2 regions of the Micromonospora sp. CPCC 205558 genome follow, and region 1 is predicted to be linked to the other one. Evidence: predicted binding sites of a transcription regulator. Region 1 holds the regulator's gene; the other holds the start of a gene.
The links. Region 1 encodes HspR, which represses chaperone genes until heat shock. Its sites were predicted from a motif close to TTGAGTNNNNNNNACTCAA; they were not measured.
Positions count from the first base shown of each region.

Region 2: a site for HspR is predicted at 1,969-1,987, ahead of lon (endopeptidase La). Genes of this name have one in related genera too.

Region 1 covers NZ_JBAKHR010000006.1:310,806-314,863, forward strand. The annotation lists gene dnaJ (molecular chaperone DnaJ) at 12-1,190, shown strand; gene V6U86_RS08810 (heat shock protein transcriptional repressor HspR) at 1,221-1,661, shown strand; gene V6U86_RS08815 (hypothetical protein) at 1,799-1,993, shown strand; gene V6U86_RS08820 (hypothetical protein) at 2,290-2,721, opposite strand; gene V6U86_RS08825 (cation:proton antiporter) at 2,863-4,058, opposite strand, start outside.
Region 2 covers NZ_JBAKHR010000013.1:127,301-131,358, forward strand. The annotation lists gene lon (endopeptidase La) at 1-1,950, opposite strand, end outside; gene V6U86_RS17640 (manganese catalase family protein) at 2,087-2,956, opposite strand; gene V6U86_RS17645 (sensor histidine kinase) at 3,041-3,772, opposite strand; gene V6U86_RS17650 (response regulator transcription factor) at 3,871-4,058, shown strand, end outside.

The DNA of each region.
Region 1 (4,058 bases):
GAGGTGGACCGGTGAGTTCGAAGGACTGGATCGAGAAGGACTTCTACGCCGTGCTCGGCGTGGACAAGGCCGCCTCCGCGGATGACATCAAGAAGGCGTACCGCAAGGTGGCCCGGGAGTCGCACCCGGACCACAACCCGGGCGACCCGAAGGCCGAGGAACGGTTCAAGGCCGCGTCCGAGGCGTACAACGTGCTGTCGGACAGCGGCCGCCGCCGCGAGTACGACGAGATGCGCTCGCTCTTCGGCTCGGGCGCGTTCCGGCGCAACGCCCGAGGTGGGGGGCAGCCGGGTGGCATGCCGTTCGACGTCTCCGACATGTTCGGCGGCGGAGCCGGCGATCGCCGCTTCGGGGGCGGCGGGTTCCAGGACCTGTTCAGCTCGATCTTCACCGGAGGTCAGGCCGGTGGGCAGGCCGCGCCGCGCGGTCCGGCCCGTGGCCGGGACGTGGAGACCGAGGTGGCGCTGGACTTCGGCGACGCGGTGCGCGGGGTGACGCTGCCCCTGACGCTGCGCGCGCCGGGGGTCTGTGACACCTGCCATGGCAACGGGGCCAAGCCCGGCACCCAGCCGCAGACCTGTCCGGTCTGTCATGGTGCCGGCGTGACCACCCGCAACCAGGGGTCGTTCAGCTTCTCCGAGCCGTGCCGCAACTGCCAGGGCGTCGGCACCGTGGTCGAGGAGAAGTGCCCGGAGTGCCACGGCAGCGGCGGTGTCACCAAGACCCGCACCATGAACGTGCGCTTCCCGGCCGGTGTGGCCGACGGTCAGCGCATCCGGCTGGCCGGGCGCGGCGAGCCGGGCGAGCGCGGTGGCCCGGCCGGTGACCTCTTCGTGCACGTCAAGGTTCGGCCGGACGAACTGTTCGGGCGTACCGGAGACGACCTGACGTTGACCGTGCCGGTCACCTTCGCGGAGGCCGTGCTCGGCACGGATCTGCGGGTGCCCACGCTCGACGGTGCGGTGACCCTGCGGGTTCCGCCGGGGACGCCGAGCGGACGGGTGCTGCGGGCCCGGGGCAAGGGTGTGGTCCGCCGCGACGGGCAGGCCGGTGATCTGCTGGTCACCCTGGACGTGGTGGTGCCGGCCCGGGTGTCGGATGAGGCGCGTACGGCGCTGGAGTCGTTCGCCGAGCAGACCCCGCCGGCGGCTAGGGAACATCTCGACGCACGGGTGCGTCGAGTCAGTTAGTCCGGTGGAGTGGACGCGGAGGTGAGCGGGATGTCGGGCGAGTTCCTCGGTTCGGGTGACCCTGCCTACGAGGCCAAGGTGCTGATGATCTCGGTGGCGGCGCGGATGGCGGGGATGCACCCACAGACGCTGCGCCAGTACGACCGACTGGGGCTGGTGCAGCCCGGCCGGGCTGCTGGCGGCGGGCGTCGCTACAGCGTCCGGGACGTGGTGCTGCTGCGCGAGGTGCAGCGGCTCAGCCAGGACGACGGGATCAACCTGGCCGGCGTCAAGCGGATCATTGGGCTGGAGCGGCTGCTGGAGCAGGCGCAGCAGCGGGTGGCCCGGCTGGAGGCGGAACTGGACGCCGCGTACCGCCGGGTGGCCGAGCTGGAGTCGCTGGCCCGCTTCCCGGGCCGGGATCTGGTGCCGACCAACCGCACGTCCACCGCTCTGGTGGTGTGGCGCCCCCGCCGCACGCCCGATCGCTGACCTGCCACTCACCCGGAGCTGTCTTCTCGGCCCGGACCGCGCTGGATTCCCCGGCGCGGTCCGGGCCGCTTCGGTTAGCCTGTCGATAAGGGTTAAATCGGCTTAATTCGGACCTACCGGCATGGCGAGGGGGAGCGATGGCGGAGCCGGCGAAGAAGGTGGCCCAGCAGACGGAGGACCGGTTGGAGAACCTGGCCGAGACCGTCCGCGAAAAGTTCGACAAGGTGACCGAGGGGACCTACCGGGACCGGATCATCGCGGGCCGGTTCGCCGAAGACGGCGAGCACGGTGGCGAACGGGGCCGAGCCGGGGCGGAACGCGAGCAGGACTGACCGGTGACCGACGTGCGGGCCGGGACTCACGGGGGGTCCCGGCTCGTTCGCCTCGGCGGGCGTCCGGGCCCGTCCGCCTCGTGCGGGCCGGGACGCGGGGGTGCCGCGGCGGGTCCGGCAATGGGCTCGCAGGTCCTTTGGAGCTGAGTCGTCTACGACATCACTCGGTGGCTCTGCCCCGACCGCCCCCGGTGAGCGGAGCGACCCGCACGCGTCGGGCCTGAATCGTTTACGACATCAGCTCCATAGGGCCGCAGTCGCACTTAGCCCTCGCCGACGATCAGCGAATCCGACGTTCAGCCGAGGCGGCGGTTTTCGCGGACCAGGCCGCCCTCGCACCAGTCCCGGTAGACGAAGAGATCCGGTCGGGCCAACAGCACCCGGCCGTTGTGCGCCCAGATCTTCATCAGCTCGTCGCCGTCCCGCTCGGCCTGTTCGACGAGCTTGCGGAAGCGGCGCTTGGGGTGGGCGCGGAAGTTCGTCCGGATGCCGTCGGCCGCGTAGATGTACAGGCAGTGCAGCGCGAAGCGCCGGGCCGGGCAACTCGGATCCATCGCTAACTCGAAGAGCGTCAACACCAGTCGGTCGCCGGAGACCAGCAGGTCCCAGTCGGGTGGCATCGAGGCCAACGGCACCGAATCAGGCTTGTATGCCCAAGCTCGCAACTCCGCCGGAGTCGGATCGACGGGGTTGGCGAAGCCGTGGAACGTCGACTCCTGCACGCTCACCGGCCAACCTTCCGCTCTCGCCCGCGTTTGGCAACGCTGCCTGCGGACCCTGGCTGCTGGGGCGAAACGGTAACCCGCCCAAGCTTTGCTGCGGTAGCCCCCGGGAGGAGCAATTCAGCAACCATTGGGCGGGTCCGACCGTCAGTCGTGAATCGGGATCGACGCCGGCCGCTGGGCCGCCGCGCGGGTGCGCAGCCACCGCTTGAACCACGGGAAGTCCGGCAGCCGGGCCACAATCGGTCCGGTCACCACGGTGATCAGGACGTACGTCGCGGCCAGCGCCGCCAACCGTGGCTCGACGCTACCGGCGGCCACCGCGAGCCCGGCGATGACGATGGAGAACTCACCTCGGGGTACGAGTGCCAGGCCGGTCCGCCATCGACCGGGTTCCGCGATGCCGACCCGACGGGCGGCGAGGTAACCGGTGAGCGTCTTCGTCGCCATGGTGACCACGGCCAGGGCGAGTGCCGGCAGCAGCACCGGCGGAATGTCCTGCGGGTCGGTGGTCAGGCCGAAGAAGACGAAGAACACCGCCGCGAACAGGTCCCGCAGGGGCGAGAGCAGCTCGGTGGCGTGGTGCGCCACCGGGCCGGAGAGGGCGATGCCGACCAGGAACGCGCCGACCGCCGCCGACACCTGGAGCGACGCGGCGATGCCCGCGATCAGCAACGTCAGACCGAGTACGCCGAGAAGCAGCGCCTCCGGGTCCTTCGCCGACAGGGCGGAGGAGATGAGGTGGCCGTACCGGATGGCGAGGACCAGCACGAGCAGCACCGTGCCCACCGCGACGGTGAGCGCGATCCCGCCGCCGAGCAGGCCGGTGCCGGCCAGGACAGCGGTGACGAGCGGCAGGTAGAGCGCCATCGCCAGGTCCTCGATCACCAGGACCGAGAGGATCACCGGGGTTTCCCGGTTACCGAGCCGGCCCAGGTCGGCGAGGACCTTGGCGATCACGCCGGAGGAGGAGACCCAGGTGATGCCGCCGAGCACCAGGGCGGCGACCCAGTCCCAGCCGAGCAGCAGGGCAAACCCCGCGCCGGGCAGCGCGTTGAGGAGGCCGTCGATCAGCCCTGCCGGCGCCGCCGAGCGCAGGTTGCCGACGAGTTCGTTGGCCGAGTACTCCAGGCCGAGCATCACCAGCAGCAGGATGACGCCGATCTCGGCGCCGACTGCGAAGAACTCCTCGCTGGCGTCCAACGGCAGCAGCCCGCCGTGCCCGAACGCCAGCCCGGCGAGCAGGTAGAGGGGGATGGGAGAGAGGCCAAAGCGCCGGCTGAGCCGGCTGAGGAGGCCAAGCAGCAGCAGCAGCGCACCGACTTCGATGAGCAGCGTGGTGA
Region 2 (4,058 bases), on a different contig from region 1:
TCCCGCGAGAGCGTTCGGGTCGATACCGAGCCGCCGCCCGTTGGAGCGCAGGTAGGAGAGCGCGATGTGCGCCGACTCCTTCATCACGTCACCGAGCTGGCCGGTCAGGGTCAGGCCCGGCTCGCCCTCCATGCTCGTCGCCTCGATGAAGAGCACGTCCCCACCGGCTCCCGTGACGGCCAGGCCGGTCGCCACACCGGGCACGGCGGTGCGCTCGGCCGACTCCGGGGTGAACTTCGGTCGACCCAGGTAGGTGGCCAGGTTGTCGGTGTCGACGCGCGCCGGTGTCGGGTCCGTCGCCAACGTCACCGCCACCTTGCGCAGGATCTTGGCCAGGGCACGCTCAAGCTGCCGGACGCCGGCCTCCCGGGTGTACTCCCCCGCGATCAGCGCGAGGGCCCCGTCGGCGACGCTGACCTCCTCGGCGGTCAGCCCGGCCCGCTCCCGCTGCCGGGGCAGCAGGTGGTCCCGGCCGATGGCGACCTTCTCGTCCTCGGTGTACCCGTCCAGCATGACCAGCTCCATCCGGTCCAGCAGCGGGCCGGGGATGGACTCCACCACGTTGGCGGTGGCCAGGAAGAGCACGTCGGACAGGTCGAGGTCGACCTCCAGGTAGTGGTCCCGGAAGGTGTGGTTCTGCGCCGGGTCGAGCACCTCCAGCAGGGCGGCGGCCGGGTCACCGGCGTAGCCGGCGGCCAACTTGTCCACCTCGTCGAGGAGCACGACCGGGTTCATCGAACCGGCCTCGCGCAGCGCGCGGACGATCCGACCGGGCAGCGCACCCACGTAGGTGCGCCGGTGCCCGCGGATCTCCGCCTCGTCGCGGACCCCGCCGAGCGAGACCCGGACGAAGTTGCGTCCGAGCGCCCGCGCCACGGACTCGCCGAGGCTGGTCTTACCGACCCCGGGAGGGCCGGCCAGGGCGAGGACCGCGCCGGAGCCGCGACCGCCGACCATGCCGAGGTTGCGCTCGGCACGCCGGTTGCGCACCGCCAGGTACTCCAGGATGCGGTCCTTCACATCGGCCAGACCGGCGTGGTCGGCGTCGAGCACCGCCCGGGCCGCGGCCAGGTCGGTGTTGTCCTCGGTACGCGTGCCCCACGGCATCTCGAGCACGGTGTCCAGCCAGGTACGGATCCAGCCCGCCTCCGGGGAGGCGTCACTGGCCCGCTCCAGCTTGCCGACCTCGCGCATGGCCGCCTCGCGTACCTTCTCCGGCAGCTCGGCGGACTCGACCCGGGACCGGTAGTCGGCGGAGCCGTCCGGCTCGTCCTCGCCCAACTCCTTGCGGATCGCGGCCAACTGCTGACGCAGCAGGAACTCGCGCTGGGACTTCTCCAGCCCCTCGCGGACGTCACTGTTGATCTGCTCGGTGACCTCCTGCTCGGCCAGGTAGTCCTTCACCCAGCCGACCAGCAGCTCCAGTCGGGCGGTGACGTCCGGCGCGGCGAGAAGTTCGTTCTTCTGCTCCAGCGTCAGCCAGGGCGCGTATCCGGCCGAGTCGGCCAGCTCGGAGAGGTCGGTCATCCGCTCCACCGCGTCGATGACCTGCCAGGCGCCCCGCTGCTGGAGCACGGAGGTCACCAGGGCGCGGTACTCGCGGGCGAGTTCGCGGGCCCGACCGGCGTAGGCGGGTTCGTCGAGTTCGGTCGCCTCGACCCAGAGGGCGGCACCGGGGCCGGGCACGCCGGAGCCGATCCGGGCCCGGGACAGGCCACGGATGACGGCGGCGGGCTCACCCTCGGGCAGCCGGCCGACCTTCTCGATGGTGGCGACCACGCCGACCGGCCCGTACTCGCCGTCGATGCGCGGCACGGCCAGCAGCTTGCGGTCGCCGGTCGCCCGCGCCGCGTCGATCGCGGCCTGGGTGGTGGGGTCGAGGGTCACCGGGATGACCATGCCGGGCAGCAGCACGGCGTCGGTCAGCGGAAGTACCGGAAGAGTTGCCATCGAACACCTCGCGTTGAGTTGAGCGTGTCTCACTCAAGTAACAAAGCGTTCCCCTTGTTCCGATCTGTGACCCAGACCACTCCCCCGGCCGGTCCGTCGGGTCGCCCGGGACCGGCGGGCGACCCGACGAGGCACCTCAGGTGAGCTTGCTCTTCACCGTGTTCACCACCGAACCGGCCACCCCCGGATCGGTGCCGTAGAGGCGGGGATCGCCCGGGGGCAGCACCGGCTCCGGCGCGTTCGCCCGCGGGTTGTCGTCGTACCGGAACTCGCCCTTGCCGTCCGGCGACGGCCCGGACGCCCAGCGTCCCTGCGCGGCGTCGGTACCCGAGGAGAAACCGAGGTAGGTGTAGCTGTACTCCGCGGTGAACTCCTCCGAGTCCGGGAACGCCTCCGGCACCGGCATCTCCTCCAGACCGTCCTCCTTGAGCTGCTCGATCGCCGCCAGCCACATGTTCTGGTGCATCGTGTCGCGGGCCAGCAGGAAACGCAGCATCTGCTTGACACCCGGGTCGTCGGTCATGTGGAACAACCGGGCGACCTGGAGCCGGCCCTGCGCCTCGGCGGTGACGTTGAGCTGGAAATCGGCCAACAGGTTGCCGCTGGCGGTGACGAACGCGCCGTTCCAGGGCACCCCGTTGGAGTCGGCGGGCAGGGCGCCACCGCCGCCGTGGATGAAGTGCGCCGGGTTCTCCCCGGCGTAGGTCGCAGCGCCGCCCGGGTCCTCCGCGATCCCCTCGGTCAGCGACAGCGGCGCGTTGTCCAACAGCCGGGTGATCATCGTGACGATCATCTCGACGTGGCCCATCTCCTCGGTGCCGACGTCGAGCAACAGGTCCTTGTACTTGCCGGGCAGCCGGCAGTTCCAACCCTGGAAGAGATACTGGTTGGCGACGGTCATCTCGCCCCACTTACCGCCCAGCACCTCCTGCAACCGGCGGGCGAACGCCGCGTCCGGGCCGTCTGGTTTGGCCTCGAACTGCAGATCCTTGACGTGGCTGAACATCCAACCTCCTCGGTACCAGAAATTAGGTAGCGAGGCCGTTCCCGCTGCGCTGACCCGAGCGGGCCAACCGGTGTCCCGCCCGGGTCAGCGCAGCGGGCGAGCCGTCGGCAGCAGCACCTCCAGCGCCACTCCGCGAGGCCGCAGCCGATGCGCCCGCAGCGCTCCCCCGTCCGAGGCGACGAGCCGCCGCGCGATCCACAGGCCCAGACCGGACATCCCGACGGCCGGCGCCGGACGCCGCAACGCGACCAGCAGCGCGTCGTCGACCCGACCCTCGTCGGTGACCAGGATGCTCACGCCGGGGCCGCGCAGGGTGGCGTAGAGCCCGATCTGCCCGTTGGGTGGCCCGTGCCGCAACGCGTTCTGCACCAGGTTGACCAACACCTGTCGAGTTCTTCCGGCCGGCACCGGGCAGGAGGCCGCCCGCCGGGTGGCTCGTGCCCGCCGACGGCCGACCGGCACCAACGCGGCGGCCTCCCGCAGGATGCCCGCCAGCGCGACGACCGGCTCCGGCTGCGGGGACAGCGTCAGCGCGCCGGTGCCGGCGGTCGCGTCGTGCAGCAGGCTCTGCAGGTGGACGGCCTGGTCGCGGGCCAGCTCGCTGATCGCCCGCCGGTCGTCACTGGTCAGCTCCCGACGCTCGTCGGCCAGCGTGCGGGTCAGCGAGGTCAGAGTGCTGATCGGCGTCCGAAACTCGTGGCACAACACCCGCAGCAGCAACTCCGAGTCAGCCGCCGCCGGGTCCGTCCCGCCGGGCGTCGGCTCGATGGGGCGAAAGCCTCGCAGCAGGTCCCGCAAACCGTGCCCTACCCGCATCCACCCGACTCCTCTCGTTCGGTGCGAACCCGCATGATCGGTACCCGCTGGGGAACGGCCCAGACATGCCGGGAGCCTCCACCTTGCGACTCGTAGTCGTGGACGATCACCCCCTTTTCGTCCGCGGCCTGGAGTTGCTTCTCCCGATCAGCAGCAACGGCCGCGCCGAGGTGGTCGCCTCGACCGGCGACGCCGCCGCCGCGGCGGCGCTGGTCCACAACTGCCGCCCCGACCTGGCCCTGGTCGACCTGCACATGCCCGCGCCCGGCGGCATCCGGGCGGTGGC